DNA from 3 places in the Peribacillus sp. NPDC101480 genome. Region 3 is predicted to be linked to each of the others. Evidence: riboswitches for the same ligand, from Rfam matches in the RefSeq annotation. Region 3 holds a riboswitch; each other region holds the start of a gene.
What was found. Region 3 has a riboswitch for glycine ahead of ACQKMF_RS07630 (amino acid permease). Riboswitches for the same ligand answer to the same signal wherever they lie in the genome.
Positions count from the first base shown of each region.

Region 1 (11,168 bases), on a different contig from region 3:
AATATTTTGTGGAAATCAGAAGCATTCAAGGCGGGCCCTCCCCAAAAGAGGTTACGAGAATGATTGTAAATAGAAAACAAAAACAGGAACATGATTTGCAGGAATACAAGGAAATGGTCAAAGCATTGAATGATGGCAGGAAGGCTTTAGTGGATTACTAAAGGTATGTTGTTAAAGGGAAATGAGTCTTGACGCGCATGAAACTCACGAGTAAAAGCATGAACCTTCTGAAGAGAGTATTTTTTGTTGGCTCGGAAGCAATTCGATGAATTTTACTGAGAAAGCTTCATATTTTAAGATATATAGTCATTCTATCAGGGTGGCTATTTATTTTGGATTTTTATTGCAACTGAGATATCCCTAGTGATAATGAATGTAGATTATTTCTAAAAAATAATGCTATTATTTGGAAAATATATAATATAAGGCGGAATGTTAATGTCAAATAGATCTCAGTTCGGTGTTTTCCTGATTTTAATAGCTTTCGTAATATCGATTACTTTTTGTTTGAATCCGGAAGTTTTATTAAGAGGTGGATATGATTTAGCTATTGATGGTCTGGTAGTATCCAGAACCTTGATGATTATTTTTTCGTTGTATTTATTAGTTAAAATAGGGGATTTGTTTATAAACAGAAAAGATTAATAGTCTAAAATGAGGTTTCCTATAAACAATATTGAGAAAAAGGACACTTTGCTTGGATGCCGATAATAAGGAAGGCTCAGTCTTTTGACTGAGCCTTCCGATGTTTATTTATCCAAAATAACCGGTTTCAAAGTTTCTTCATATTTCGTTAACGGATTTAGGTTCCAACTGAATCGCTTGCTTTCTGAAAGCCAGACTTACTGCGATCATCACAATGAAATTGACTGCCAATGCGATGATTCCCACATTCAAATCTTTCGCTGCTTGCGGCAAGGATGGAAACAAGGTCCCTATTGTCGAATGACTGAGTGTAATGCAAATTACGATGGCCAATCCTGAAATGATGCCGGAGATTGCGCCAAATTTATTGATCGGATTATTCCTTTTCAGACTAAAGAGCAGGGACGGGAAAAGCTGTGTGATTAGACTGTATCCCATAAGAATTAATGCTGACATCGTTTCGCCGCCGTTTAAGGTGAAGTAGACGGCTATAAGGGCGATGACTGGAACAAGGAACTTTGCCAATCGTACAACATGGCGATCGGATACTGCAGGTGCAAATTCCTTATAGACGTTTTTCGCGAGCAGTGTAGCGACGCTCATCAAAAGCATGGATCCCGGCACCAATGCAGTCAATAATCCAGCTCCGCCGATTATGCCTATAAACCATGGATCAAAGGTCTCGATCGAAAGGCGCAGCAATGACAGGTCTGCATCTGCCCCAACGAGTCCGGGCACTTTCAATATTGCTGTAAACCCAACAAAAAAGACGAATAACAGCATGAGTGTATATAAAGGGCTGATGATTGCATTTTTTCGAAATACCTTGCCGCTGCGTGCTGAATAAACAGCGCTGAAAACTTGTGGCCACATATAGAAACCGAATACGAGTAATATTACCGTGGAGATGAACCATGATACGCTAAGTCCCTGATCTGGGAACTTAAGAAAACCAGGCTTGGCCGCATCAATCGCTTCAAACATCGGCTGAAATCCGCCAAAGTAATGAATCGGCAGATAAATCCCCAAAAATCCTATTATGGCGACCATCATTATATCTTTAATGACCGCTGTCCAAACTGAACCGTGTATACCGGAGATCATCACATAAATGGTAAGGCTGATCGCCCCCATCCAAACTGCCTCAGACATAGAGATGGCACCATAAGATGCTTCTGAGACAATGATCCCCAATCCTTTCAGCTGCACGACGATCACTGGAATCATCGACACCACACCGACAAGCGCAGCCAAAATTCCTAAACCGGGACTCTTATATTTGCTTACAAAGAAATCGGATTGAGACATCAGTTTATTTTCCTTGGCATATCTCCATATTTCCGGTAGGAGCCAATAGGATAATACGTAAGATAAAGTAATGTAAATTAGAACGTATAGAGCGGGTGCGCCCTTGCCATAAGCCCAGCCGCTGCCGCCAAGAAAGGAGAAGGTCGTATAGATTTCCCCAGCCATCAGCAGAAAGACGAATATCGCACCAAAACCGCGTCCGCCAACCGTCCATTGTTCCAAGTCCATATCTTTTCCTTTTGAAGAGCGTATGCCTAAAAATATCGATAGAAGTAAAAATGCTAAAATGATTAAGAGAGCAATATTCATTCCTGGTCACCTTCCCGATTCCTGGGATCCAGCTTATACATGATGCCCAGTATGGCAGAGGTAAGGACCACCCACATAGCCATCCAGAACATATTGAAAGGCATCCCTAATACATATGGTTCTATTTTATTAACAAAAGGCAGAAATCCTAGTATGCCTATAAAAGGAACTAGAGTAAGAATATATATAATCTTCATAAACAAACCCCTCCGTTTTAATAAAGTGAAACGCCCACCAATGGGGTTTATTCTTCAATGCCACTGATGGATGGGTGAACCAAACCGGGATGAAAAATTCATACATGACGGAAAAGTTCCGATAATATATATTAGCTTACACTATTTTGATATAAAATTTAATGCAGTTGCCTGATATATTTGAGCAACTGTGCGCAGACAGCCGAACAATGATATGTTCATAAAACAGATAAAGCCTTGAATTCATAGTGAGTTCAAGGCTTTATTTCCTTTAGCTATATTTTTTCCGAGAATTATATAGTATTACCAAAAGTATGAACCAGATTGGGGTCAAGAGCAGTGATAGTCGTGTAGCTTCAGCGAATAGCATAACAATAAGGATGAACAGGAATAATCCTAATATGGCGTAATTGACAAAGGGTGTAAAAGGAGCCTTGAAAGTCGATTTCGCTCTTAGGTCAGGCCTTGTTTTCGAATATTTGATATGGGAAATCAAGATAATGCTCCATACCCATATGAAACAGATGGCACTGATGGTCGTCACGACGGTAAATGCCTGTTCAGGTATCAGTTTGCTTAATAAAGCCCCTATTGATACAACGATTGTGGATGTTAATAAGGCATTGCTCGGAACAGCCTGTTTATTTAATTTTTCCAGTTTAGCAGGGGCTTCGCCATTCCTGCTTAACGTATAAAGTATTCGGCTCGTTGAAAATAAACCGCTGTTGCATGCAGAAGCAGCGGATGTCAAAACGACGAAGTTGATGATCCCTGCAGCGACAGGAATGCCGATTAACGCAAAGACCTCTACAAATGGGCTGCTCGTGGCATCCAGTTGTGTCCATGGGTTGACGCAGAGAATGACGAATAGTGCACCAACATAGAAAAGTAAAATCCGGACAGGGATTTTATTGATGGCAGATGGAATGTTCTTTCTCGGGTTTGCCGTTTCTGCTGCGGAAACCCCGACCAATTCGACACCGACAAATGAGAAGACGACCAGCTGTAAAGATAATAGGAATCCAGAAATGCCATTAGGGAACATGCCCCCATGATTCCATAGGTTCGTTAGGGAAACCGTTCCGCTATTGGTATTGAAGCCGATGATCAAAAGGATGATCCCCACGACGATCAAGGCGATGATCGTGATTACTTTAATGATGGCAAACCAGAATTCCAATTCACCAAATAACTTAACGGTCAAAAGGTTCAATCCTAACAGAATGACTAGGCATATTAGAGCCGGAATCCATTGAGGGATATCGAACCAATATTGCATATAGACGCCGACAGCTATGATATCGGCCATTGCGGTCATGATCCAACAGAACCAATATGTCCACCCTGTCACGAAGCCGGCCCATGGACCGACATATTCGGTTGCAAATTCAGTGAATGATGTATACCCTGCATTGGATAAGAGCAATTCCCCTAGTGCCCTCATCACAAAAAACAAGGCAATCCCTATTATCAGATAGGAAAATAAAATGGAAGGTCCTGCTAATTGTATGGCTTTTCCGGAACCTAAAAATAATCCGGTGCCAATGGTTCCTCCTATTGCGATCAGTTGTACATGTCTATTTTTTAAATCTCTTTTTAATTCTTGTTTTGCCAATTCTTACTCCCCCGTCTTTTTATAGTCTTGGTAGTGAATGAATTTATCTGAATGGTCTTGGAGAGAGGGACTGATTTTTTCGTCCAGCTTGCCTTTCCCATTGGTTTTAAAGCTGTTGTTTTTAGTCCAACCACAAAATGGACAATAAAAAAAGAGATTGGATAATACCAATCTCTTAAAGGGTTCAGAATAACAATTTTATCATTCGTTACTCTTCTGTCCTTTTGCCTGAGATTGTGAATCCTTCGGCGCTGCAACTTGTACAGTCTCTCCAGAAGCTGCTCCTGCTATAGTGTCATCCATAGCATTCATCGCTTGCTTGTATGCGGTTGTGAATAAATGTTGTCAGTGATAATCTACCACTGCTGAATCATTCATTATGCTTATAAAATAATATTGGAATTCTATCATCTATTTTTCGGAAGGTCAACAAGTTTTTTTTGAAGTGAAAACGGCAATAGCTGTAGTTTTATAGTGGTCTTAATTTTTATTAAGGTACTTGAAAAATTTGTTTTTTGGATGATCACTATTATGAAATATTGAACATCATTTTTTTGAAATGATATTTTTAGATAAGGGAAATTGCCAAGATATATTTGGTAACTGTTTATTTCAAAAATACAATTGTATTTTTACAGAATATTTACTATTATAAGATAAGAAAACATAATTGAAGTGTTATTGATATTTTTTTCGATAAAGCATTTCTAACCGCAATAATTAATAGAGAGTCGTTCGTGTTAAGGATGGAAAAGCATTACCGATATTGCATCTGGGGGAGTTAAACATGTCGAACAAGGAATTAAAGAGAGGGCTGGAAGCACGTCACATTCAAATGATAGCTTTGGGCGGAACCATCGGTGTCGGGTTATTCATGGGATCGGCGAGCACGATCAAATGGACCGGGCCCTCTGTAATGCTTGCTTATGCCATCGCAGGTATTTTTATATTTTTCATCATGCGTTCCATGGGTGAGATGCTCTATTTAGAACCGACTACAGGTTCTTTTGCAACCTTTGCGAGCAGCTATATACATCCTTTGGCAGGTTATATGACTGCTTGGAGCAATTGGTTTCAATGGGTAATCGTCGGAATGTCCGAAATCATCGCGGTTGGGTTGTATATGCAATATTGGTTCCCGGATTTACCGGCTTGGATACCAGGTGTGGTCGCCATGATCATCTTGGGGGCGGCCAACCTCATTTCAGTTAAATCCTTCGGGGAATTTGAATTCTGGTTTGCACTTATAAAAATCATAACGATCATATTGATGATCGTTGCCGGCCTAGGCCTTATCTTCTTTGGAATAGGGAATGGCGGGGATGCGATTGGATTATCGAATCTATGGGAAAATGGCGGCTTCTTTACGGGAGGCTGGACAGGATTCTTCTTTGCGCTTTCCCTTGTCGTGGCATCCTATCAAGGCGTTGAGCTTATCGGCATCACAGCCGGAGAAGCGAAAGATCCAAGGAAGACCGTAACAAAAGCTATCCAATCAATCATATGGCGTATATTAATTTTCTATATTGGTGCCATATTTGTCATCGTGACAGTCTTCCCTTGGGATCAACTGGATGACTTAGGAAGCCCATTCGTTTCAACCTTTGCTAAAATAGGTATCACAGCAGCAGCAGGAATCATCAACTTTGTCGTAATCACAGCGGCAATGTCTGGATGCAACAGTGGGATTTTCAGTGCAGGGCGTATGCTTTACACACTTGCATTGAATGGCCAAGCTCCAAAAGTCTTTGCTAAAGTATCTAAAAATGGAGTGCCGGCATATTGTACGATCGCTGTACTATTAGGATTGGGCATCGGGGTTATCCTGAATTACCTTGCACCGCCGCAATTATTCCTTTATGTGTACAGTGCGAGTGTATTACCCGGGATGATTCCATGGTTTGTCTTACTTATCAGTGAGCTTAAATTCAGAAAGGTAAATGCCGCTGAAATGGAGAAACATCCGTTCAAGATGCCTTTGGCCCCTTACAGTAACTATGCGACAATTGCCTTCTTACTGATGGTGTTGGTCGGTATGTGGATCAATCCTAGTACCCGGATTTCCTTGGTTGTCGGGATCGTTTTCCTAGCCTTGGTCGTAGCAAGTTATTACATGCTGAAAATGGATAAACGAACACCATTGGATGTTAAATCCGATGATGAAATTTCTGGATAAGAAACTCTATCGGAAAGCCCTTCTCTTAATTCGAGAAGGGCTTTTTTGTCTTTGGTGATTGTTGGAATTCAGGAGTAAAATGGCGAAATTCACGAGTAAAACGGCAAAACTTACGAGTAAAGTGGTGGAATTCACGAGTAAAATGGCGAAACTCACGAGTAAATCAGCGAATCTCACGAGTAAAGCTAATTAGTCCCCGTAACAAGGGATGCCAGCAGTGGGACGCTTATGGAATGTGTCTTCCTGACAGACTTTTTCATAGGATGTAACATCATCTTTACCCGAGGGAGGGGGTATATTTTGGAAAGAACAAAGCTTACCGGGCGGGTCGTTACACCTAATGATGCTGAGTATGAGCAGGCCAGGATAAATAATAACTTAAGTTTTTCTAAATTTCCAAAGGTCATTGTGTTTTGTCAGAATTCCAATGATGTATTGAATTCATTGAAGTGGGCCCGGGAAAATCATACACCTTTCCGGGTTAGGAGCGGCAGGCATAGTTATGAAAATTTTTCATTAGTGAATGGCGGTCTAATCATTGATATAAGTGAAATGTACAATATCAAGGTCAACCGTGAAAAAATGATTGCAAAAATCGAAGCCGGAGCTGATTTAGGTCAAGTATATAATACGCTATGGAAGTATGGCACGACGCTTCCGGCTGGAACCGAAAGCGGTGTTGGTCTTGTAGGCCTTACGCTCGGCGGTGGAATAGGCATGTTATCGAGACGCTTTGGACTTACTTGTGACAATTTGCTTGAAATAGAAATGGTAAGGGCGTGCGGAAAGAGGGGCGCCAAACTTATTAAAGCAAATAGGAAAATTAATAGTGATTTATTTTGGGCATGCTGCGGGGGTGGAGGGGGAAACTTTGGCATAGTCACTTCTCTTACCTTTCGGGTACACCCCGTATCAAGGGTATCGATTTTCTCCGTCACATGGGGATGGGAAGATTTTGAAGCGGTGTTTGAAGCCTGGCAGGATTGGGCCCCTCAAGTTGAAGAGTGTTTAACTTCAGAAATCGAATTCAAGTCAAAGGAAGTAAACCAAATTATCGCTCAAGGTGAATTTGTTGGGCCATCATATAGGTTGCAGCAGCTTCTAAAGCCTTTGACGAGAGCGGGTTTTCCAACAAATACCATGATAAAGGAAGTCCCGTACATTGATGCTGTGCAATTCTTTAATGATCCAAGTGGAAATCGACCGGCCCATCGCAAGCGGTCGGGGTCCTTCATTGAAAAACCTTTTCAACGGCAAGCAATCTTGACGATGAAGCATTTTCTGGAAAACGCTCCAAATGAAAATGCAGCCATTTGGCACCAATCCCTAGGAGGGGCAGTTGGCCGTGTGTCCCCAAATGAAACGGCTTTTTATTATCGGGATGCCATCATCGCCCAGGAGTATCTGGCTACATGGACGAATCCAGAAGAAGAGCGGCAAAACATCCAGTGGATCAAAGAACTTAAATGCGCATTGTCACCATATACTACAGGTGACTACGTGAATTGGCCGGATATCCTCATCGAAGATTGGCCAACTGCGTACTATGGAGAAAATTTCAAGCGGCTTCGGGAAGTTAAAACGAGATATGATCCATGCAATACGTTTAAATTCCCTCAAAGTATACCGCCTTTTAAGAAGTGGGTCTGAAAAAGCTTGGATGAACCAAAAACATTCGTTATTAAAAGGCCTATTCCTCAATTGGGATAGGCCTCTTTTATTTTCATTTTATCATTCTGCTTGCTGAGCTTGAACTGCACTGTAAACCTGATTTACGGAAGACTGGGCTTGTGCGATTTCTTGAGCTGCTTGTTTAATGGCTTCTTGTGCCAAAGTTGGATCAGAGGAAGATTTTTCAATTGCTTGTGAAAGTAAGGTTTGTGTTAGGGTAACGTTTGCCTTTGCTTGGTTTAATTGATTGATATCAATTTGTTGTTGAGGCATGTAGCTTCTCTCCTTATGTCATTATTGGAATTACTCCATTAGGATGACCTTTCTTTTCTTTTTTATAAGGAGAAAAAATATATGACGCAGACAGGATGGGCAGCTTGGGGAAATTTTGAAACAAGCAAAAAAGCCATTTAAATAAACGATGCCAAATTTATGGACAATACAAATTCATGAAAAAGGTACACCCTTAGGATTGAAAACGGGCAGAAAGAGAATGAATTTATTAGTTTTATTTAATATACGTTCCTAATATCATGTTGTATGAGATCGCAATAAAGATATCGTGACTTGTTGGTTGTTAGTTAATTAAATTACACTTTACTTATTGGTTTTATAAGATTAAAATCGGAGAAAGAATTATTATAAGATATGAGCTGATTGGACAACCAAAAGCTCCTGAACGCGATAAGCGAACAGGAGCTTTTTGCGTTCATTTTGGTAAAAGGAGTTGGCAAGATGAATATTGATCATATTGAGGCATTTATGTATGTTGTTCACCTTAATAGTTTTCATAAAGCCGCAGAGGCAATGTTTTTATCACAACCGACGGTTTCGGCAAGAATTAAGACGCTTGAGAGTGAACTCGATTCAGTACTATTTGAGAGGCAAGGGAGAGGGATAATTTTAACCGAAAAAGGGAAAGCCTTCATTCCATTTGCGGATCAAATTATTCGGACCTTTCACCAGGGGAAAAAGCAGTTAAAAACAGGAAGCGAACTGGAGGAAATAACGATAGGGGCTAATATCATTACATCGCAATACTTTATTCCATATGCTCTTCCTCTATGGAAAAAGGAAAACCCCAATTTACGCTTTAAATTTATTTCAGCAACAAATGATGTATTAGTGGAAAAATTGCTTCAGAAACAGGTTGATATAGCATTTATGAAGGATGTTACACATAGTGGTTTGCAAAATTACAAGACCCTTGATAATTCGATTCGTTTAGTCGTGTATCCAGGACATCCATTTCAACTTCAAACTGAGCTAACAGTACAGGAATTAGCAATGGAGCCGTTGGTATTTTTTGAGTGTGGTGCATTTGACTGGAACCACGTTCATAAAATTTTTGAAGTATCTAATGTAGAGCCGCGCATTGAGTTTCAGGTTGATCACCTGGAAGTGGCGAAGTCGCTAATTCTTAGCAGAAGCTGTATCGGATTTTTACCGTACTTATGTATTAAAAAAGAGTTGGAACAGGGCACTCTGGTTGAAGTGGATGTGTCACATTTAATCAAGATAAAGCAGCATATCTATCTAACGCATTTAAATCACGGGTTGGAATCACCCTTACTATGGAAAGACATTCTTTTATCAATTCGGAAATTTGAGAAAAACCATCAGCAATTACAGATACAATCGAATTGATAGATATTTTCTATCAATACAATATTTTTTTCTATTAGTAAAACTATTGCCATTAGCATGTTTTAGGTGATAGGATATGTCAAAATATAATTATTCGCATAAGTAAACTTTGAATTAAAACGGAGGAGAGAATATGAGTTATAAGCTTGGCATTTTAGACCAGAGCCCGATATTTCCAGGAGCTTCAGCATTTGATGCACTACAGCAAACCATTAATCTGGCTAGACATGCAGAAGAGTGGGGTTATACTCGTTTCTGGGTATCGGAACATCATCATGCCGAACAGTTAGCGGGGTCCTCCCCGGAAGTATTGATTTCTTATTTATTAGCCCAAACAAAATCGATTCGGGTAGGGTCCGGAGGTGTTATGCTTCAGCATTATAGTCCATATAAAGTGGCGGAAAACTTTCACGTGTTATCAAATCTTTCGCCAGGCAGGGTAGACCTTGGCATCGGAAAGGCACCAGGTGGTCTCCCCTTATCAACGAAGGCACTACAGTTTGGAACTGTGAATGATGGAAAAGATTTCGAAGAGCGGCTATCTTTCTTGCAAGAAATAATCGAAAATTCAGTTAATGAAACTCACCCGCTTGCAGGCATTCAAGCGACACCACTCCCTTCAAAAAAGCCAAAGATGTTTCTGCTTGGTGCAAGTGCTGACAGTGCCAGGCTAGCAGCCGATATTGGTATAGCTTATGTATTTGCCCGATTTATCAATAGTAATGAGACTGTACTCGAAGATGCTTCACGCATTTACCAAAGTAACTTTCCAACTGGGAGCTTTAAGGTATCGGTTTCAGTGATTGCTGCTCCTTCACAACAAGAAGCAGAACAGTTAACAGGTGATCAGAAGATTGTGAAAGTACATCTTAAAAGCGGTCGTTCTGTTACGGTCCAAACACTGGTGCAAGCAGAGTTATTTGGGAAACAATCTGGGGAGTCTTACGAAATTGAAGAACAGGATTCCAATATTATTGCCGGAACTCCCTCATATGTAAAAGAGGTATTAACAAATTTACATGAAAAATATGGGGTAGATGAGTTCATCCTACATTCGCCGATTTTAAAGGAAGCAGAAAGGTTAAGATCTTTCCGATTGTTGAGTCCACTTCAATTAGCCTTATCTGAACAGAAACACGTTACGAGCCAAAATTAAAAAGTCTTCAATAAATAGGCAAGATGCTAGATATCAGCAAAGCTAAATACCGATTAATTAAAGGAGGAGTATCTATGTCTGAGCAGAGAAAGTTGAAATTTGGAGCGCTTATTCACGGAGTTGGAGGGAGTATATCTGGTTGGAGACATCCTGATATTCAGGCAGATGCCAGTGTTAGTCTTGAATTTTATAAGGAGCAGGCCCAGAAGGCTGAAGAGGGAATGTTCGATTTACTTTTCATTGCTGACGGATTGTTTATCAATGAGAAGTCAATTCCGCATTTTTTAAATCGTTTTGAACCACTTACCATTTTATCCGCACTCGCTGCTTTCACATCAAGAATAGGGCTAGTCGGAACAGTTTCCACCTCATACAGTGAGCCATTTACTGTCGCCCGGCAATTTGCTTCACTTGATCACATTAGTCAAGGTCGTGGCGGATGGA
Region 1 is NZ_JBNNSB010000006.1:242,443-253,610, forward strand. Features, by position in the region: gene argH (argininosuccinate lyase) at 1-161, shown strand, start outside; gene ACQKMF_RS20385 (hypothetical protein) at 439-645, shown strand; gene ACQKMF_RS20390 (sodium:solute symporter family protein) at 784-2,262, opposite strand; gene ACQKMF_RS20395 (DUF3311 domain-containing protein) at 2,259-2,459, opposite strand; gene ACQKMF_RS20400 (amino acid permease) at 2,731-4,074, opposite strand; glycine riboswitch at 4,281-4,359, opposite strand; gene ACQKMF_RS20405 (amino acid permease) at 4,862-6,250, shown strand; gene ACQKMF_RS20410 (FAD-binding oxidoreductase) at 6,551-7,900, shown strand; gene ACQKMF_RS20415 (hypothetical protein) at 7,982-8,194, opposite strand; gene ACQKMF_RS20420 (LysR family transcriptional regulator) at 8,657-9,568, shown strand; gene ACQKMF_RS20425 (LLM class flavin-dependent oxidoreductase) at 9,702-10,724, shown strand; gene ACQKMF_RS20430 (LLM class flavin-dependent oxidoreductase) at 10,799-11,168, shown strand, end outside.
Region 1: another riboswitch for glycine. It lies ahead of ACQKMF_RS20400 (amino acid permease); the one in region 3 lies ahead of ACQKMF_RS07630 (amino acid permease).

Region 2 (11,168 bases), on a different contig from region 3:
CCGGTCGTCGATGTTTTACCATGCGCTCCCGTAACCGCCACGCTGATGAAGTTTTTCATGAAATCACCTAGGAAACGGTGATAACGGATGATCGGCAAATCAAGTTCTTTTGCCTTCACGATTTCCGGATGACTATCCGGAAACGCATTTCCTGCAATGATGGTCATTCCAGGTTGAATATTTTCCTCGTTGAAAGGAAGGATTTTAATCCCGGCTTTTTCTAATGCCAATTGTGTAAAAAATTCTTTTTCGTAATCGGAACCCTGCACTTCAATATTCATATCATGCAGTATTTGTGCAAGAGCACTCATACCCGACCCTTTAATTCCCACAAAATGGTAAGCAGTCATAAAGCGAACCTCCACCAATCGTCTACCTGTATGACAGTATATGACGTCATCTTTTATTTGTTTTTTCATTACGAGACTTGTTAGTAACGCAATTTCTTCATAGGTTTTTCAAGCTTATATTTTCAATCATTCATCAACAAAAAACTATTATATCACTTTTTTATTCATTCATCCATGTCAGGCAGATGCCAATTTATCAAATCATTGGCTTTTCCCTTAATTAAAGTGATAAAAAAGGGTTTTCACCCCTTCACATTATATACAATTTCCTTTTATTAGGTTCTCTTAATTAACATGTAAAAATTCCAGTTCTTCTTCCGTAATCAATACATCCCTGGGCCTTGAACCCCTGGATTCGGAAACTACTCCATGTTGCTCCATCATTTCTATTAGGCGCGATGCACGGTTATAACCGACACGGAAGCGCCTTTGGACACTAGAAGCAGATGCAGCCTGCTGGCTCACGACAAATTCACAGGCCTCGAAAAACAGTTCATCCGCTTCTTCCGTGACTTGGGCCCTGTTCAGCAAGTCTTCCTGCTCGAACAGGTATTTTGGCTGCTGCTCCAGTTTAACATGGTTAACGACCTGGTCGATTTCTTCATCACTAACAAAAGTCCCTTGCAGGCGCACCGTTTTTGAAGAGCCGTTTTCAGCGAATAACATATCTCCTCTTCCCAATAATTTTTCTGCACCGCCGCTATCGATGATCGTACGGGAGTCGACCTGTGAAGAAACCGAAAAAGCGATCCTTGTCGGGATATTTGCCTTGATCAATCCAGTTATGACATCGACTGAAGGTCTTTGAGTGGCTACAATCAAATGGATGCCGCAGGCACGGGCCTTTTGGGCAATCCGGCAAATCGCTTCCTCTACATCAGCCGGGGACATCATCATTAGATCTGCAAGCTCATCGATGATCACCAGGATATAAGGCAGCTTGCTTGAATATTGACCGGCTTTTTCCGCTTGGTCATTAAAGCGGGTGATATCACGGACACCGGCATGTACAAACAATTCATAACGCCGTTCCATCTCCTCTACAGCCCACTTCAACGCAGCCGTAGCGGCTTTTACATCGGTTATGACTGGACTGACCAAATGCGGGATCCGGTTATATGGGGCGAGCTCAACCATTTTCGGATCGATCAACAGCAATTTCAACTCCTGCGGTGTCGCTTTATAAAGCAAGCTTACCAGCATGGTGTTGATACAGACACTTTTCCCCGACCCCGTTTGCCCGGCTATCAATCCATGCGGCATCTTTCTCAAATCGGTGATGATTGGCTGACCGGATATATCGAGCCCTAAGGCCACAGCAAGCGGTGATTCATGCTCTTGAAACTCAGTACTTTCCAAAACCTCCCGCAAAAATACCGGTTTGCTTTTCCTGTTCGGAATCTCTATGCCAATTGTATGTTTACCCGGAATAGGCGCTTCCATCCGCATATCTTGAGCAGCAAGGCTTAGTTTGATGTCATCCATCAGGTTCGTCACTTTATTCACCTTCACTCCCGGTTCCGGATGCACCTCGAAACGGGTTACTGCCGGTCCTTGAGTGACATTGACGACCTTTGCACGGACATTGAAATTTTTCAATGTCTCATCAAGTAATAAAGTCTGTTCCTCGAGCCACACATCATCATGCACAGCATAAGTGGGAGGTGTCAGCAATTCGATATTAGGAAACACATAGTATGGATTTTCATTTTCATCCGCTTCGACGGAGCCAAACACTGCCGGGATTTCGCCCTTACTGCCTTCTGCCGCTTCCTCTGTATATACTGCTTCTTGATACCCGTGTCCAGAAATCGGGGATTCCTGTTCCAAGAGCGGCTTAGGGTTGGAACCGATGTTGGATTCGACTGTATTTTCAGGCACAGCAGCGACGGTTTCGGAACCAACCTTAGCGTCCGAAAAGGAAAGTGATATGGCCGGAGTCTGCTCTTTCGGAATAACTCTGCCTTCCTCCTGTTTCCGTTCAGGAATGGCGGTTGGTTTCGCTTGTCCTGCCTCTGTTTGGGCAGAATCATCCATTGGCCGCTTATCAGGTGATACTACTGCCCTTTCCGAATTAAGGCTTTTTTTTTCCGGCATCATTTTATTCATGAAGTCATTTTTTTTCCGATCTTGCTTAAGCATCATCACATTAAATGGGATATGTTTTTTCGGACGTTTGAGCTGCACTTCAGGTATTGCCTCAGATGGGTCTTCAGGCATTGTCCCTTGACTAACGGATGGTTGATTTGATTGTACAGCAATCTCCCCAGGAACCGATATCGCTTCAGGCGGTGTGTCGTCCGTCTGTTCCATGATGGATACAGCGACTTCGCGTCCAAATTCTACTTCGTCCTGTTCAATAGCCTCTTTTTCCACCGCAGGCTCAATTATGTTGGGCTCGATTACTGCTTGTTCTGGCAGTATCTCAATGGAATTCCTGCGAAAGAAAGCGGGTATCTCTGAATCTTCCAGTTTTTCTTCCGCTTGTTCCGGTATAAGAACGGATGGTTCTGTCGTCAATTCCTCATGTGACACTTCTTTTGGGATTTCAGGAATCGATGCTGGAATCCCGATATCGGGTTCTTCCTTTTTTAGGACGGGCATTTTGCTTTCTAATTCATATTCGACAATTTCTTCAGAAACGACTGTTTTTTTTTCCGGACGACGGAACCCATAAATGGGTGAAGGGATTTCCGTCGGACGGAATGGAGTATTTGAAGGGACTATTTTTGAGACTTCCTCCCGTTCGAAGTTTCTCCGTTTTGGTTCAGGATCCCTCACAGGCCTTCTTGTTTCTTTGGCCGCGCTTCCCTTTTTGGGTTCATGATCTTCCCTGTTTCTTTCCCTAGGCTTTCTTTTGCTCTGTTCACGATCTGGAATGAGCGGAAACTTGAACTGCCCTTTTGGATATTGAAACAGGATTTTCGTATCAGGGTCTGGCGTCTGCGACATTTTTTCCACTTTTTGATTGTAAACCTTTATTTCTTCTTCCTTTGACTTCGCAAGCTTTGAAAAATCCATTTTCCTTAATGTCTCTTCATCAAGCGGTTCATCTATAATAATCTCTTCAATTTCAATAATTTCCTCTGCTTGGAACCATTTTTTCATCTTATTTAGCCATTTCAAAACTATCACTCTTTCTACATCTGTAGTTATGTAACTAATTCTACCAGTTATTTTAAAAATATCGAGAAAATTTAAGCTAAATTGGGATTAGTATCTATTTTTTTATCGCACTCTTACTAACTTAACGTATTTCGCAGAACTCCTACCCTATTAAACCCCTTCTGGTATGAGTTTAAACCTGCACTTCGTGAAATAACATTAGCCCTTAGTCTACTATTTAAATAAAACACCGCTGTTAAATCGCGTTTACAAAGAGATTAAGTTTTCATGCGGCGCAAGAAGCAGACTGGTCAATTCATTGAAGCATCCTTCACGAAACCTCCGGTGGCATCCTGAAACCCATAAAACACCGTTCGTTAATACCGAACGGTGTTTTGTGGGTTTCTGCACTTTTTTGCAAACAAATATACCAATGGAACTATTCCCATTCATAAAAATCGCATACAACTTGGGCCACTGATTTGGATGCGATCAAAAGGGCATCTTCATCAATGTCGAATTTGGGATGGTGATTGAAATATGCCTTCTCCACCCCTTTTGGTTTACAGCCAATGTAAAAGAAGCAGCCAGGAATCTTTTCTGCATAATACGAAAAATCCTCTGAACCAGAGAAAACCGGAAATTCCATAACCTTTTTAATATCTTGGTCTTTCATGCTTTCCAGACTATTTTTCACGAATCCAGTCAATTCAGGGTCATTATATAACGGAGGATAATCAGGCACATATGTTAGTTCGCACTGAACATCAAATTCCGTTTCTATCCCTTTAACGATGCGGTGGATTTCCCTATCGATCAGCTGTTGGGTCTCTGCTGTCATATAACGGACATCCCCTTCAATTTCTATACGATCTTTAATGACATTAAAGCTTCCTTTTCCATCGAAGGAGCCGACTGTGACCACGCCCATATCAAAAGGGTTCAAGCGGCGGCTGATCACGGTTTGTACGGCTGTCACGAAATGGGCGCCTGCCACAATGGCATCATTGGCCATATGCGGGGACGAACCATGGCCGCCTACACCCTTAATCGCCAGCTTGAAATAGGTCCGTCCAGCCATCGAATAGCCGCCGTGATACCCGACAACCCCTGCAGGATGGGACGGAAATAAGTGGATTCCAAAAACGGCATCAAGTTCATCCAAAAACCCTGATTCCATAATGCTCTTTGCTCCACCTGGGGGTGTTTCTTCTGCATGTTGATGGATTATTTTAATCGTACCGGATAGGGAATCTTTAAGCTCATTGATGCAGTCTGCCAGAACCAATAAATAAGCGGTATGCCCATCATGTCCGCAGGCATGCATGACACCTTCATTTTTTGAACGGAACGGGACATCCGCTTCTTCTGTAATCGGCAACGCATCGAAATCCGCACGGAGACCTATCGTTTTCCCAGGTTTTCCGCCTTCGATCGTTACGATGATCCCTAATCCATTTCCTACATTCGTTTGAATCGACACATCCTTACCCTTATAAAAATCAATGATATATTGTGCCGTTTTTTCTTCTTTGAAGGATAGTTCCGGGTTCTCGTGTAAATGACGGCGGATTTGAACCATTTCCCCTTTACGGGCTTCCAGCATGTTCATTAATTTGCTTTTCACGTTCACGTTTATTCTCCCCCTTATTTCAAGTTGAGCATATTAGTAGTTCCATGTTCGGTGCATGCCTTCCGATACAAAGTGCCAATTAAAAAAGGGCAGTGAAGGATTGCGTAAACTTACCGCTCCCCTTCTCTGTCCTTTTCACCTGAGAGTTTAGCTCCATTTTTGGTCATGGAGATTTCCCCTTTGGTGGCACACTGCTTCCTGCGCACTCTCCAGAGCTGCGTCCAGCTGCGGTTCCATTTACCTGAGAGATTTGCTCCAAGGGATCTTTTTGGAACTTGCTCCTTCGGTGGCTCAATGCTTGCACTCTCCCACAACGTTCATCCGCTTGTTCTTTTTATATTCTCAAAATATTCCAATTATATTATCGCCGATTAAAAAATAAATATCAACTCTGAGTTATAAACTCTATTAAACTTTAAAAGGACCGCTGCCAGATGCTGACACGATCCTTTTGTGATTCATTATTGTTCAGGCTTTTTGTTTTTACCCATAATGAAGATGGGCTCCAACTCATTTTCTTCATAAAGGAATGATAGAGCCGTTATCGGAACATGACCGCTGGCAAAGAAGCTCATCGCCATTTGCGCAAGAATATCATAGCCCGTATCATTCTTCACATCGGCAATGATGATGACATCCTGATGGGGAATGGCCACAGCCATGGTTCCCTCGATCTTGTCCTTCATTTCCCGAAGCCATGATTCATTTAAAATCCTGCTGGCATCATATCCATCATTCGTGTTCAAAAAATAAAATGCATTACCTGCAACGATATCCGACTTCATTTCAGTGGTGAGGGAACGGGCATTGAATAGGGCAATTTCACGGATCCTGTCACCCTGCCAATTTTCCCGTTGAATCATCTTTTCATCTATAAGACGGTAGGTTTTCCCTAAATCAAGGGCATAAAAAACCCGGGTTTCAGCCGTATGCTCATCGAATAAAAACGGATTTCCTTCTTCGGATTCCATTGGAAAGGAGGTCGAGCGGATGACTGGGAAAATGAATTTCTCCTTGCCTTCCATACTGTGTTCTTCCCCCATCACATTCAGGGCCTCTTCCACGTAATAGGTAATTTCATCGATGGCCTTTTCCTGTACGTTTTCATAGTTAGCAAGCACAGGAGGCAACTCGATGGTGATCCCCTTCCCGGTCTTCACATTTTCCACCCGTAACGTATCTTGCTTGCTATCGAATTTGAATGAGCGATTCTCATCTTTTAAACGCTCCTTCAAGATATTTTTCAGCTTCGTGCTGTCCATTTTCATGACTGACCCTCCTCTTCATTGAAAAATCCCCAGCGAGAAGGGGAAATTGATTATAGTGATTGAATGAATTCCTCAATTTGTTCTTGCGTTTTGCGATCCTTGCTCACAAATCTGCCTAGCTCCTTGCCATTATCATACGCAATGAAACTTGGTATACCGAATACATCATTAGCCGCACACACATCGATGAATTCATCACGGTCCACATAAATGAATGTAAAGTCAGGAAATTTCGTTTCAATCTCCGGCATTATCGGTTCGATTACACGGCAATCTCCACACCATGTTGCTGAAAAAAGAAAGATATGTTTGCCTTCATTTTTAAATGCATCATATTGCTCTACTGTTTGTAATTTTTCCATTTGTATATTCCTCCTGCTCTAAATGACACCTTATTTTTTATAATCCCATCATACCAGAGTCTCCAGGAATCAACCATTAATACGGATCGGTTGAAAGTCACTGGTCCTCTTATTTCTGGGGCACGGATGAAACGATTTCCATCATTTGTTTTGCATCGGTTTTTAATTGGTCTTTATCCGTTTCGGTTGTCAGCTTCACTCCGCCGATCCCCACTGCAAGCTCATACTTTTCTTTCGGTATCTCTTTAATCGAAATAAAGCCGAATTTATCATCGGTTTGAAAAGAATGCAGTACTTCAAATTGATCCTCTTGTTCCTTTATGGCCAAATATAACACGGAGCTGTCTTCTTTTTCATTCGGATTGACAAATAATATATAAATCTTATCACCTTTTTGTAAAATCAAATTATTATCATGTTCTTCCACAACTTTAAAATCGTTTGGCAGATAGACCTGAATTAGGCCTGCCTCTTGATTGGGCTGTTTTTCATCGTCACGAAAAGCCACTTCAGCAGCCTTCATTGCCTTTTCGGTTTGTCTTTCGATACCTGAGCAGCCCACGATCAAACTGCTTATCAACAGGAAAACAAGAAAATTCTTATTCGATAAAGCCATCGTCATTCCTCCAGCCGTCTCTTTTACTACCATATGGATAATATTATCCTTATTTACGGAATTCATCCATTTTCTAAAAAACATGGTACAATGAAAGCAATTTTATTATCGAGGAGGAAAACAATGAAGTTAATCGTGTATCTTGCTGGGGAGATCCATTCAAATTGGAGAAGCGAGTTGAGAGATAAGGCCGCTGCACTGAAGCTTCCTTTAGAATTCGTAAGCCCGATGGAAAATCATGAACGCTCCGATAATATCGGTGAAGATATCCTGGGGGAACAGCCGAATCCTATCCTGAAGGATGCGGCCGCTTCCCAAATCAATAATTTACGGACAGGTCTTTTGATGAAAAAAGCCGATCTTGTCGTCGCCCTTTTTGGTGAGAAATATAAACAGTGGAATACTGCCATGGACGCAAGCACCGCCGTTTCCCTGGGTAAACCGCTTATTTTGATTCGCCCGGAATCCCATCACCATGCCTTAAAGGAATTATCGGAAAAGGCGAGTGTCACGGTCGAATCCGTGAACCAAGCCATGAAGGTGCTTTCTTATATTTTTGAAGAAGGGCTGTAAATCTCCCTGTCCCTTAACCTTCCAGCTCAAGTATGAAGGATTTTTGTTTACCCAAATAAAAAGCTTGCAGGAGAAAGTTAGATTCCTAACCTCACCTGCAAGCGAAAAACGAATAAATTTTGATGGTTGAACACTATTTCTTTTTAATGGGAATCCAAATTTCGGAGTAATAGTCTGGGTTTGAAGCGTCGTCATTCGTGTATACTTCCAATTCGGGAGTGCCGGCATGTTCATGACCGCTGGTAGGAAACCATTCGGAAAAAATTCGCTTCCAAGCTTGTTGGATGCTATCAGGCATAGGTCCGTGAACTTCAAATACAACCCACTTGGAAGCCGGTATCGTAAGGGTCGAAAACTCTTCAGGCGCTTCCCCGGCATACTCTGCACCTATCCAATAATCCATCGTTTCATTTTTTTCCACAGCCCGCTTATCGATACATACACCAAGCAAGCCATTTATTTGGCCATTGTTCAGCTTCGCTAACCTATCTCCTGTTCCATCCGAATTGACTTTCTCCCACAACTTTGGAATCCCGATCAAATTCTCTTCATTGACCAAGGAAAACTCTTGCTTGATTCCAATCAATTGAAAGGAATCTCTTTCAAGGATATTGTATTTCATCGGTTTTGCCCCTTTCAGAATAACCTGTATCATCAGGCGTTCATAGAATTTCAGCTTCCCCATATACTTTCGGGCTTCGCTTGGAGATACCCCATGCTGCCTTCGAAAAGCCTTTGAGAATGCCTCGGGGTTGTCATAGCAGTACTTGTAGGCTAAATCAATGACCTTGCCATTTGTGGATGAAATCTCCTGGGCCGCCAAGGTCAGTCTTCGACGCCGGATATATTCACCAATGGAAATATCCGTTAAAATGGTGAATGTCCGTTGAAAATGAAAAGCTGAAGCATTCGCCTGCCTGGAAATGCTCTCGATTGTCAGGTCCTCCAATAAGTGCTCTTCGATATAGTCGATGGCCTTTTGGATTGATTCAACCCACCCCATATCCGCTCACCCCTTGTCACTATATTAGCAAAGCCGCTCAATAAAACCCTGTCTTATTCTGCTCTGTTTTGGCAGTGTTCGTTTCATCATTCGAAGCCCGCCTTTCCATGGCAGTGATTCAAAAATCCTGCTTTTTCATTTTCAGCTTATATTCGTATTGACCGGCTAACATCCTCATGATATGAAGGAACATTTCGCCCCTAGTGATTCGCTCATTTGTAAATACGCCGATTGCTCCTTCCTTTTTGCTTATATTCTCTTGCCTTGTGAAGGCATCCATCACCGGTCCCAACTCTTCACCGTCCAGCAGCTTCCCGGCAACAATTCCCGGTACCGGGATTCTCGCTCCGGCAGCTACAAAGACCTCGCCGTCCCTCGTGGCCATTGCACCCCAATTGCACAGAAACAGGGCTTGTCCCATTTTCACGACACCGCCTTCAAGTCCGATACCCATATCGGCATCACTTTGAATCAAGCAATTCCGGGCACGTGTCATTGCCCCCTCCATCGTTTCCTCGTCTGAAAAAGGCTGTTCCGGGACCCCGCTCTCCACTTGAAGCGAAATGATTTTAGCATCTTCATATACACCAAGCACGGCACTTATTTTCGCCGGATTCTTACTGCCTACTGCTATTTTCAATATAATTACCTTCCTTCTATGTAAAAAAAGCTGATGGAAAAGGATTCATGACAGCATCCCTTTCCATTTCAGCTTCCTCCATCAACCGTTTTTTATCAAGGTCTCGAATGTCGTTTTATCACAGGAACGAACCAATTTACCAATCAGTTCTCGTGCAGCGGCATAATCATCAATATGAATCATGGATGCATGTGTATGAATATAGCGGGAACAAATGCCAATCACCCCGCTTGGAATGCCTTCGTTTGCAATATGGACTTGCCCTGCATCCGTGCCGCCTTGGGAAACGAAATATTGATACGGAATCTCATTCGACTCTGCCGTATCAAGGATGAATTCCCTCATGCCGCGATGCGTTACCATCGAACGATCGAAAATGCGTAGCAGTGCCCCTTTTCCAAGCTGACCAAATTCACTTTTACTGCCGGACATATCGTTCGCCGGACTTGCATCCAAAGCGAAGAAAAGATCCGGTTTGATCATATGAGCTGCAGTTTGAGCGCCCCGTAATCCCACTTCCTCCTGGACAGTTGCCCCGGAATATAAGACATTCGGTAACGTTTCACCTTTTAAATCTTTTAACAATTCAATCGCAAGTCCGCAGCCGTAACGATTATCCCACGCTTTTGCGAGGATTTTCTTCTCATTGGCCATCGGCGTGAATGGACAAATCGGTACAATCTGCTGACCTGGCTTAATACCGATCCTCTTAACATCTTCCTTATCATCCGCCCCGATATCAATCAGCATATTTTTGATATCCATTGGTTTTGAGCGTTGCGACTCATCAAGCAAATGAGGCGGAATCGAACCGATGACACCAATGACCGGACCGTTATCAGTTATGATTTCGACTCTTTGGGCCAAAAGCACTTGACTCCACCAGCCTCCTAGGGTCTGAAAGCGGATCATTCCATTTTCCGTTACGGAGGTAACCATGAATCCCACTTCATCCATGTGCCCGGCAACTAGTACAGTCGGACCATCCTCATTGCCTCTTTTTACGCCAAATATTCCGCCAAGGCGATCTTGGACGATTTCATCGGAATACTTTTCCAGCTCACTTTTCATGAAACTCCGAACTGCATGTTCATTTCCCGAGGCTCCCGGTAATTCCGTCAATGTTTTAAAAAGCTCCAAAGTCTCATGATTCATTTTTCTACCCCTTACCTATGTATTGTTTCTTACTATTTTACAGAACTTAGCATCGTGTTACACTAGAAAGTTCTAATTTATCAGTTAATGGGTAAAATTTCAAATTATTAGTCAAATAAAGCGTTCTTCTGTATACTGGAAGAAGTGATTTTAAAAAATGCAATGGAGGAGAAATCAATGAATTGGAAAACGTTTTTACTGGGTACTGCAGCCGGGTTTGCTGCGGGCTATGCGACAAAACAACTATTGGATCAATCTAGTAAACCTTCTCCCGATAAAGTCTTGGCCCAAGTGAAGGAAACAGTCAAAAAAGATGGAAATATATATGGCTCATGGATCTTGATGAAGCCGGAAAACTATTCAAAAAATGATTTGGACTATGAAGTGTACAAAGGCGGGATCACCAGAAACACAGAGGGTAAACGCGAGCAATTCGAATTTGTTGCAGATGCCTCAACAGGAA
Region 2 is NZ_JBNNSB010000001.1:559,661-570,828, reverse strand. Features, by position in the region: gene murC (UDP-N-acetylmuramate--L-alanine ligase) at 1-350, opposite strand, end outside; gene ACQKMF_RS02940 (DNA translocase FtsK) at 636-3,476, opposite strand; gene ACQKMF_RS02935 (amidohydrolase) at 3,895-5,082, opposite strand; glycine riboswitch at 5,307-5,409, opposite strand; gene ACQKMF_RS02930 (DUF1444 domain-containing protein) at 5,550-6,356, opposite strand; gene ACQKMF_RS02925 (thioredoxin family protein) at 6,407-6,718, opposite strand; gene ACQKMF_RS02920 (hypothetical protein) at 6,828-7,334, opposite strand; gene ACQKMF_RS02915 (YtoQ family protein) at 7,458-7,907, shown strand; gene ACQKMF_RS02910 (AraC family transcriptional regulator) at 8,041-8,910, opposite strand; gene ACQKMF_RS02905 (DUF84 family protein) at 9,029-9,550, opposite strand; gene ACQKMF_RS02900 (M42 family metallopeptidase) at 9,632-10,705, opposite strand; gene ACQKMF_RS02895 (PepSY domain-containing protein) at 10,883-11,168, shown strand, end outside.
Region 2: another riboswitch for glycine. It lies ahead of ACQKMF_RS02935 (amidohydrolase); the one in region 3 lies ahead of ACQKMF_RS07630 (amino acid permease).

Region 3 (11,168 bases):
CGAATTATCATAAGATCAACCAGATATCTTTGTTTTTTTAAAACGGACAGATTTTTTACTCACCGAGTTGGAAAATATGGAGCGGCAACTATCTGGACAAACACCGCAAATAGAATCAAAGGATTTCTTGACTCTTAATTCCCCGCTATCTCTCTCTGATTCGCCTGATCCACCTTCGTTTTGCCCATCTTATAAATCGCAATCAGCATAATGAACCATACAGGTGTAACGAATAAGGCAACACGAGTGTCGTCCGCAAGTGCAAGAACCACAAGGACGAACGCTAGGAAAGCAAGGATCAAGTAATTGGAAATTGGATAAAGTGGTAATTTAAATTTGTTCTTTTTCACTAGATCTGGCCTTGTTTTACGGTATTTCAAATGACTGATGACTGTAATTCCCCAAATAAAGATGAAACATACTGTAGAAATACTTGTAATCAAGGTAAATACACCTTCAGGCATTAAATAGTTCAAAACAACGGAAATTAAAATGACAACAGTTGAAAAGAACAATGCATTGGAAGGTACTTTTCGGTCATTAAGTTTTGCAAACGGTACAGGTGCATTTTTATCTTTGGCAAGTGAATATACCATCCGGCTTGTACTGAAGATTGCGCTGTTACATGCCGAAGCAGCCGATGTTAGGACGACAAAATTAACGATACCAGCTGCACCAGCGATACCTACAGCCACAAATACTTGGACGAATGGGCTTTCCGTTGGGATGATTGCGTTCCACGGATAAACACTCATAATGACAATAAGTGCGCCAATGTAGAAAATTATAATCCGAATAGGAATATTATTGATCGCTTTGGGGATAACTTTTTCTGGATTTTCTGTTTCACCTGCTGTAAGTCCTACAAGTTCAATGCCCACAAACGCAAACACTACCATCTGGAATGAGAGGACAAAACCATTTATTCCATTTGGGAACATCCCTTCGTGTCTCCATAGATTCGTGAAACTTGCTGCGCCTGAATCAGTGGAAAAGCCTTTAATAATCATGAAAATACCGATAACAATTAGTGCTAGGATAGCGATGACCTTAATTAATGCGAACCAGAATTCCATTTCGCCAAAAAGTTTTACGGTTGCAAGATTCATAAATAGCAGAATGACTAGTGCAATTAATCCTGGCATCCATTGCGGTACGGAAGGAAACCAATACTGAGTATAAAGACCAACTGCCGTTAAGTCGGCCATTGCGATTGAAATCCAGCAAAACCAGTAGGTCCAGCCGGTTACAAATGCAGCCATATTACCTAAATAGTCTCTTACAAAGTCAACAAAGGAATGATAGTTCAAATTAGATAAGAGCAGTTCTCCAAGTGCGCGCATGATTAAGAAGCAAATGATGCCTGTAATCATGTAAGCAAATAGAATTGATGGCCCGGCTAAATGAATAGATTTTCCTGCCCCAAGAAATAATCCCGTTCCGATTGCCCCTCCAATAGCTATGAGTTGTACGTGCCTGTTTTTTAGCCCTCTATCCAACTTTTGTTCCTGCATACGATTTCCCACCTTCTACTTTTTTAGGCTACTTGGAATTTTCCCCTTTTAAAGGGTCAGCCTTTCAATGAGTGTGAATTAATAGCGTACTGGAGACTGTCTCACTGATGTAAGCGTTTTCTTTGATGGGTACTGGATATAGATTTTTAAACTAAAGCTACCAACCATTTTTGAAAATATAGCATTAATTGTACAAATCAAAGGATAGATCATTTATCTACAGATCTCAATTAACACTCCTCTCTTTTTATCTTCCCAAGTACAAAAAAGGGCAGAGGAAAGATAGGTATTTTCCTACCTTCCTCTGTCCTTTTACCTGAGAGTTTAACTCCTTCGGTGGCCTATGGCTCTCTTCAGAGACGCGTCCAATTGTAGTCCTTTTACCTGAGAGATTAGTTCCTGCTTTTATAGGATTTGCTCCTTCGGTGCTAAACATTGTTTAGACTCTCCCACAATCATCATCCGCTGATATAAAGTTGTTTTAATAGTTGTATATTATCGGTTTTTAATGGATATTTCAATGATTATCTGAAAAAACTATATTTTCTGAAATCTAAAAATGGACAAATTTGAACTTTATGATCAGGATATTTTAGAGGTTATTAGCTATGAAAAATCAAGCTTATTAGCAGCTTTTCTATGTTGTTAGAAATCCCAAACACGCTTATGTATATGCAAAAATATCGGCATTTTTCGATTGACAATACGGCAAAATTCAAAGCCGGGAGAGGAAATAATATCTATAGTTTTAACATAATTGATGTATGGAAAAAGAGAAAATTCGAGACTCGTGAAATTCCTTGCAGCAGTAAAGATTGTCTAGGAGCTTCCTCCCTAAGTTCAACAGTATTTTCAGAAGCCTGCTCTTCTTTAGCAACTTCCTCTTTGTCCCCACCACCAACTGTATTAGCTATGATGACAAATGCTAGAACCCATCCCCACCACTTCTTTGGCTTCTTTAGCTTGAGTTTCTTTTCCTTAACCATTTTAACCTTATACCCCCTTTACAGTTTTTCTGACGGACTGATGTAAACAAAAATAGAATAACATAATCTGGGTCAATAGGGTTTATATATATCATCACGTATCCATTTTCACAATGCTTGACGTGTTAACGAAACCATTCCCGATTCATTTTACCAGCTTCTTTTAAAACATATTCATACAGTATGATCAAATCTATATATACTTATTATTTTTGTATATTTCTTTTATAGATAGTAAGATATTTCACTAACAAATATTCACATCAAAAAAGGGAGGTGAATACTCAACTTAGCAAGTAAATATACCATTCGAAAGAAGTTTTGCTTTAAAATAGAAAAAGTCATTGGAGCTCATAGCAACAATGACTTTATTATATAATCACTTTTCTAATATAAAAAATGAATTCCATTAATCGTTAAATAGGAATAAAGAATGTCTTAAACAATTTTTTTTAGTAAATCATATAATTTAAATATACTCGTTCTAATTCCTTTGGTTTAACAGATGTATTATAAGGCATATAAAGAGAAAGTCCCAAGTACTTAAATAGATGCGCTGTATACCTGTAAACAATGCTTCAGAAAACCATAAAGCTTTTGAAAAATAATTTTCTTCATTCGCGGTCATTTATTGATATTCAATTCAGGTAAAAAAAAATGTACATTCAAGACACATCTGATTTAAAGTAAGGTGAACTTGTAGCAATAACTTCATTTGTTTCAACATTGCTGTATCCGTTTCTACGATTGATCATGTTTGGTTAGTACGGTTTCCAATATAGTTTAAAATTTCTGGTGAATTGATCAATGTTTCTGTTTCTTCTATATAATACTTTTTAACGAATCAATATATTCTAAGCATGGTGTAGCTCCATACATTTCTTTAAAAAGACTCGTTAAGGACTTTTTATTCGCAAAGTAATAGAAAGATGCGAAAGAAAATTAAAGAAACATTTACTTTTTGCCCCTTCGGGCGTTTTATGTGCCCATATAATCGCACAGTTTGTGTCAACTCTACAATAGGTCTTATAGAACTAACCAATGGTTTGTCACCATTTTCAATAAACATATTAAATATTCCGCTATACTAAATCTTTTAAACTAGGCTGAATTTTAGAAGGCCGTTTTGCTTTTTAACTGTGCATAATCCATGTAAGAGTATAGTGGCATGGCAAGGAAAGCTACTTTAAAGGCGGTTAGTAAACTATCAAGCTTATCTTAATTTTTTTAAGGCACCGCTCCATGCAATCGTTTGATCTAACATTGCATTTACATTCCCAAGGTGTAAATCAGCTGGTTTAAACGTCTTGAAGTTTTCAAAGTCTGTAAATAGCGATAATGTTGGATTTACCCGAACGTCCGCAACTAGTAATTCCCCTAAGATGCCACGCAAATGTTCAGCTGCACGGGCTCCGCCAGTTGAACCATAGCTCACGATGCCCGCAGCTTTGTTGTTCCATTCATCACGTGCGGAATCAAGTGCGTTTTTTAGGGCCCCTGTAATACTGTGATTGTATTCTTGTACGATAAACACAAAACCATCCAAGCCAGAAAGTTTTTCTGACCAAGCTAATAATCCTGGTTCTTTACCAGTGCCTTCTCCAACAAATGGCAAGTTAAAATCTACGATATCGACGATTTCATAATTTGCGTCTTTTCGTTCATCAGCTATTTCTTTTACCCAACTTCCTACTTGTGGACTTACGCGTCCTATACGTGTGCTTCCTAAGATAATTCCGATATTTAATTTTTCCAATGTTTTCTCCTCCTCGTTAATGACTGGCAAATAAATTGGTTAAGAATAAAAACCTCATAATTTGTTTGATTACATATTTTTTATCTCTTCCACTAACGTGTAGTACCCACCTTCTGTATCTTCAATGAGATGGTTTATTTTGTTAAGATGTTCTCTAAATTCACTTTTTTCTAACCAATTTTTATGAAAATCAATACTCTCAAAGGTAGTTACCATAATTGCCTTATTATTTTCTACAGAACGATGCCAACGACTGCTGATCCAACCAGGAACACCTTGTGATCCCTTCTTAAAATTGAGTAGTTCTTCAGCTTGGATAGCAACCAATTCATCTAGTTTGCCTGGTTTAGCTGTAAATACATTAATCCATACTATTGTATTACTTGATTTCATATTCATAATCTCCTGTCATTTAACATATTTTTTTCAATTCATTAATAATTGGCATCTTCTTTTATCATTAAAAGGTGTCAGTGCTGACTGTCATTATTTTTAATAAAAAACTAGGGAGTTAAAGCCCTAGTAAATATTTGCACACTCTCAGTTATAAATGCCTCCAGGGATACGGTTGGATAGTTTTCATCGGCATCCAGGTTGTTCATAAAGGCTCCAAAATTCATCATCATGAACGACAGTGCCTGAAGCTCTGGTTCAGTGTGAATAAGCTTTCCTTTCTCATACATCGTGTTAAAATAGTTTGTCAAAATTTTCAGTAACTGTCGAGGATGCTTTTGTGTTTTTTCTCGAAACCCAGGTAAATTGCCTTCCTCCTTGATACTTATCATAATCATTTTACGGTTACGATTCATGATTTCATGATATGTTCGACTGATCAGTTGTAAGTCTGAATGTAAGTCCCACACGATTTGCTCTTCATTAAAAAGTATTGTCATCTCTTCGGCATAATGATATCGATCAAATGCTTTTTCTAGAAGATTTAGCTTGCTTCCAAACCGACGAAACAGTGTTTTTTCACTCAAACCTGCGGCACCAGCAATTTCCTGAGTAGTAACAGCATTGTATCCCTTCTCTGCGATTAGATCGATTGCCGCCAACAGCAGCTTATCATCGGTACTTAGCTTATTACTGCTGCTCATGCTCTCACTTCCCCTGAATAGACTGTCAGTACTTACTGACTATATATTTTATTCTATTCAGCTGTTTTAAAATTGTCAAGGAAATATTTCCAGCAATACATATTCTTTTTAAGACGGTAGGCCAATCCAAATGATAGAAACTTATTGGAGAATTAACACCATACCCATTCAGGAAAACTAATAATAGACGGAGCATTTTGCTCCGCCTGATTGCTAGAATATTTTTTTCTCATTCAACTCGAGAGCTAATTCTTTAAAGAACTGTAGCGATTCTGGATTTCCCATGGAGTCTGCATTCACTACTTTATCAAACTCGAAACCTAATAACACTTTACGTATCGGGACTTCCATTTTCTTTCCGTTCAAGGTTTTCGGAATTTGTTCAACGACATGGATTTGGTCAGGGATAAAGCGAGGGGACACATGCCCTCTGATTTGTTCCTTGATTTTTGCCGTCAATGCTGCATCCAGGCCATTACCGGGTTTAAGGACAACGAACAGCAGCAGTGAGGAACCGCGGCCAAGCACTTCCCTATCAATGACAAGGCTTTCCATCACCTCGTCGATCGCTTCGACGACCCGGTAGATATCACTAGTTCCCATCCGTACACCAGAACGGTTGATGGTCGAGTCGGAACGACCATAAATGATACAGCTGCCCTTGTCGTCAATCTTTATCCAATCACCATGTTTCCATATGCCAGGATACGTATCGAAATAACTCTCGTAGTATCTTGTCCCGTCATGATCATTCCAGAAGTATAGCGGCATGGATGGCATCGGTTTGGTAATTACCAATTCACCGACTTCATTAATCAATGTTTGACCATGCTCATCAAAAGCTTCCGCACAAACACCCAATGCTCTTCCTTGTATCTCTCCGATTCTTACGGGCAATGTTGGAACGCCACCTACAAATCCGGCACAAACATCGGTTCCGCCACTGGATGAACTGAGCCAGATATCCTTCTTGACATTCTCATACACCCATTTATAACCGTCGCCAGACAATGGAGCCCCAGTTGAAAAAAGAGCCTTCAATTTCGATAAATCATATTTTCCCATTGGCTTGTTTCCTAACTTCATGGAATTCGTAAGGAATGGTGCACTTGTTCCAAAGAAAGTCATGCCTGTATCTTCAGCCAATTCCCAAAGGGCATCCATATTCGGAAAAGAAGGACTGCCGTCATAAAGGACGATGGTCCCTTCATTAAGCAAACCGCCCATAAGGAGATTCCACATCATCCAGCCTGTCGTCGTAAACCAGAATACAGTATCCTCGGAAGTCATGCCTTGATGGATTCTTGTTGATTTTAAATGCTCCAATAATATACCGCCATGCCCTTGTACAATTGGTTTTGGCATTCCGGTTGTGCCAGATGAATAGAGAATCCAAAGCGGATGATCGAACGGAACATTTTCAAAAGATAATTCTGTCTTTTCTTTTAAAAGGTCATCCCAAGGAATCGTATCTGCCAGATTCACTTCCAAATTCTTTTTTTCTATGTAAGGTACCAGAACGGTATGCTTTACAGTGATCAATTCCTGTTTAAGCTGGGAGACGACTGATGTTTTATCATATACATTTCCATTGTACTGATATCCATCAACAGCCAGTAATACAACCGGTTCAATCTGTTTGAAACGATCTATGACGCTTCTTGCCCCAAAGTCAGGTGAACAACTGGACCAAATGGCACCTATGCTTGCTGTTGCCAAGAAAGCTATGACAGCTTCAGGTATGTTTGGCATATAGGCAACAACACGGTCACCGGATTTCACACCAAGTTGCCTTAATGAATGGGCGACAGAAGCTACTTTTTCTTTCAGCTCTTTCCAGCTGACTTCCTGCTGCCTGATATGTTCGGAACGGAAAAAAATCGCCGTTTTCTCTTCTTGCTCATTCCATAATGCATTTTCAGCATAATTAAGCCTTGCCCCCTCGAACCATTTCGCACCTGGCATTGATTGCTCCGCTAAAACCCTGTCATATTTCCTGGCTGCTTTTACATCACAATAATCCCAAATTGAAGCCCAAAATTCCTCCAGTTCATCTACCGACCATTTCCATAATTCATGATAATCATGAAACGTTAAACCTTTCTTTTCTTTTAACCATTTCACATATTGAGTCAATACCGTTTGCTCGATTTGTTCCTTTGTCGGTTCCCAAATGATTTGTCCATCTGTAAGCGATTTCATACAATCATCTCCCTTAGGTATCAAATGCGTCATTGAATCATTTCATAATATTGGTAGTTTACTTAAATTGTAATCTATGTGTATAAAACCGTCAATTTACACTAAACTAAATAGGCTCGTATTTATGTATGGGCAGGTTAATAGAGAAACATGTCCCTTTCCCGTGTACACTTGACACATGCACCGTTCCTTCCATGCTTTTGATAACGCTATATGAAACCATCATTCCTAATCCCGTCCCTTTATTCTTTGTCGTGAAGTAAGGTTCACCTAAACGGTATATCTGTTCCTGTGTCATTCCAATTCCCTGATCTTGGATCTTAATTTGGATGGTGGAGGCAGCATGAATTAAATCTATGTATATTTCGCCAGCATGGTCCATCGATTCTATCCCATTCTTTAAGATATTGAACAAGCACTGCTGGAATTTCTTCCTTTCCCCCATGATATAATAAGCTCCATCTTCGAATAAGGATAATTTCAATTCAGTTCCATTATTGCTAGCCAAGGGTTTTATGCTGTTCACGACATGCTGAATTTCTTCTGATACCCTTAATCGCTCCGTGTTTTCAGGGCTTATGGCAGCAAACGTCAAATAATCATTAATGACATCCGTGGCCCGATCCAATTCCTTCAGTGCAATATTTGCATATTTGACCTTTGTATGGGAAGACACGTCTTCACATAACATTTGAATATATCCCCTGGTAACCGTAAGGGGATTTCTGACTTCATGAGATATGCTTGCAGCCAGATGACTAACGATCTGCAATTTTTCCGCTTTCACTAATTTTTCGAGAACCTGAAAATTAGTGAGGATGACCTCCCATAGTAAGATTACAACAACGATTCCAATGACTTGGATCGTGAAGTATTGTTTCCATATGCTTATGCCGATAGTAAGTTCAAATACGACTGTTGAAATAAACTGCGTAAGAATATGGACAATGAATATTAATGATATGCCAATAAGGATTTTTTTACTGACAGACATTTTTAGATAGTACTTAGATATAAAAAACAGGGAAATTCCCATTAGTGGAAAAGTGATGCATGATATATAAAATCCATTATCACCCCCTGATAAATAGCGGATAACAAGAGTGATGACTATCAATATGATTCCTAACCGGTAGCCTCCATATAAACCGCCTAATAGAAAAGGGATCCATCTAAGATCCCAAACAAAATCCTTTTCTATAACAACGGGAAATAACATGCATAGAACAAGTGAAAGAATAGGGAAAATCGATAGGAAGGATCCTTTTAATGCATCTAAACGGTATACGTACTTCACTAGATAGCTCATTTGCAATAAAAAGATCGGAAAAAGGATAATTAAAAAGTTAATCAGTAAATCTTTTGTCATAAGATTCATTTTTACACCGAACTTTCGATATTTTTCGAAGATTTAGACAGGTATATCAATCTTAACAAGATAGAGAATAATAAGCTAGTGAAATTAACATGAAGGAATTAAAAGTTTCCTCTTCCGCCATCCAGGAAAATACCCGTTCGTAAAGTGTACTTTTACGAACGGGTATTTTTCCCTCAGATTGGTAAAAATATTGAATTTTCTACTACTCACCTGTTAAACAATGAAACTCCAATACTTCTGGCATAGACGCTAATGCTCTTTCCAAAACTTCCATTTTTTCTGATAGACCAATTTTCAATTAGTATTAATGGGGAGAAGAAACGCTATTGATGGAAATATGGGCTGATTGGTATAAATGATCAGTCTATTGAATATCTCAATTTTTTCCAGAAAAGCTCCCTGTACAGAAACCTTTTTAGATATAGAAGTAAGATGTTACAGTTCATTCACTCTCATGGTTCTTGTATGTTTTCCCATCATGGTAATAAAGTTCTGAACCTAAATGAACATTTTCATTTTCTTTCAATTGACGAATAAGTTCTTTACTTTTTGTTTTATTCATTTCTTTATACCAGGTTCCTTGTGGATATAGAACAGTGATCGGCCCATGCTTGCATTGGCCGTTGCATAATGTTTTTGTTGTGTGAATCTTTTTTTGTAGTTCTAAGTTTTTCAATTCCCCTCTAATGGTCTCTGTTACTTCTTCTGCTCCATTTTTCGTGCATGTTTTCCCGTTGCAAATTAATAGATGTTTGCTAACCCCATCTAAGTTCATAAGAAATCCCCTTTTTCCTTTTTATTTGACCTCTTTGACTTTACATCAAATTTAAATTCTCCCCACACTTTGTAGCAGCCAGTTTTATCAAATTTCATTTCAATAGGATGTTAGGAAACAATTAACGACCAGGGTTATAATAAACCATACCCCGGTAAAGTATATGTTATTCTAAACGAAATCGTGATTCAATATTAAATGTTATTGTACATGTCTGGATTAAATTCCACTTCAACAGTTCCTGAATCCAAGTTTTCTTTCACAGTGTTAACTCCAGGCAATTTCTCTACACTGCCTTCAATCGCTTTAATGCAATGCCCTCAAGACAAAAAAGCCAAGCACCGATTCAGAGACTTTCTATTACTAGGAGTTATTTTAGTTGCATGGGTTGGCGGATTCTCTCCGATTTCGAGTGCTTTGTTTCTCGGTATTGGTATTTATGTAAAACCAATAATGCTCATTAAAGATCATATAAAACATTAAAGCATCTGTTTCATGGTTAAACCTTTCCGGATTGGGGCAGAAGGTTCCTTAATAATAACGAAAAGAAGTGTGGTTATCATCTTCATAGGACTTCTCGATATAATAACCTATTTGTAGATTAATAAAAAAAGCCAGTCCTTGAAAAAGAACTGGGCTTATTGTTATAAAAGTTAAAAGTCAACCCTATCAATTATATGTTTTTGCACCTAAATATCTTTCTGACCAATAGCTATTATTCATCGAAGTAATACTTACACCTTTTGAAGAGGAACTATGAATGAATTGGTTCCCTCCAATATAAATGCCCGCATGAGAGGCGCCAGGTTTATAGGTTTCAAAAAAAACAAGATCCCCAACTTTTGGTGAAGAAACCTTTTTCCCCTTCTTATACATTTCCGCAACAGTTCTAGGCAAAGTCACATCGGTACTTTTTTCGAAAACATATTTTAAAAATCCGCTGCAATCAAAACCTTTTGGTGTACTCCCTCCCCATACATAGGGTACACCCAAATATTTTTTAGCGTTACTTACCAGATTAGTAGATGAATTACCGTTTGACTTTTGAGCAGTTTTTTTTGTAATCCCCAAAGCCTTATATGTATTCGGACCTACAATACCGTCAGCTTTCAAGCCCTTCTTTTTTTGAAATTTCACTACCGAACTTTTAGTGACTGTGCCAAAATATGTAGTAGTGTTTTTATTAGTGAAGTACCCTTTATTCTTTAAAACCCCTTGTAATTGTTTTACTTCGGTATGAGTCATTCCACTTTTTAACGTACGATCTCCTAATGCAGCATTACTTACCAAAGGATTCGAAAGTAACAATCCCGTCACTACTACTGAAGCAATAATTTTTTTCATTTACTATTTCCCCCGATAAAATCTCTTTTTTATAATTTTATCATCCTTAAGTGACACACATATTTTCCTTAATTTACATTATCATTACAAAATTATGCAGTATTTGAGCAGAAGTG
Region 3 is NZ_JBNNSB010000002.1:12,102-23,269, forward strand. Features, by position in the region: gene ACQKMF_RS07630 (amino acid permease) at 135-1,514, opposite strand; glycine riboswitch at 1,817-1,873, opposite strand; glycine riboswitch at 1,877-1,976, opposite strand; gene ACQKMF_RS07635 (hypothetical protein) at 2,255-2,500, opposite strand; gene ACQKMF_RS07640 (NADPH-dependent FMN reductase) at 3,714-4,256, opposite strand; gene ACQKMF_RS07645 (antibiotic biosynthesis monooxygenase family protein) at 4,326-4,649, opposite strand; gene ACQKMF_RS07650 (TetR/AcrR family transcriptional regulator) at 4,760-5,353, opposite strand; gene ACQKMF_RS07655 (acetoacetate--CoA ligase) at 5,567-7,588, opposite strand; gene ACQKMF_RS07660 (ATP-binding protein) at 7,662-8,852, opposite strand; partial or broken gene ACQKMF_RS07665 (Lrp/AsnC family transcriptional regulator) at 9,139-9,216, opposite strand; gene ACQKMF_RS07670 ((2Fe-2S) ferredoxin domain-containing protein) at 9,376-9,708, opposite strand; gene ACQKMF_RS07675 (cation transporter) at 9,903-10,019, opposite strand; gene ACQKMF_RS07680 (NlpC/P60 family protein) at 10,378-11,052, opposite strand.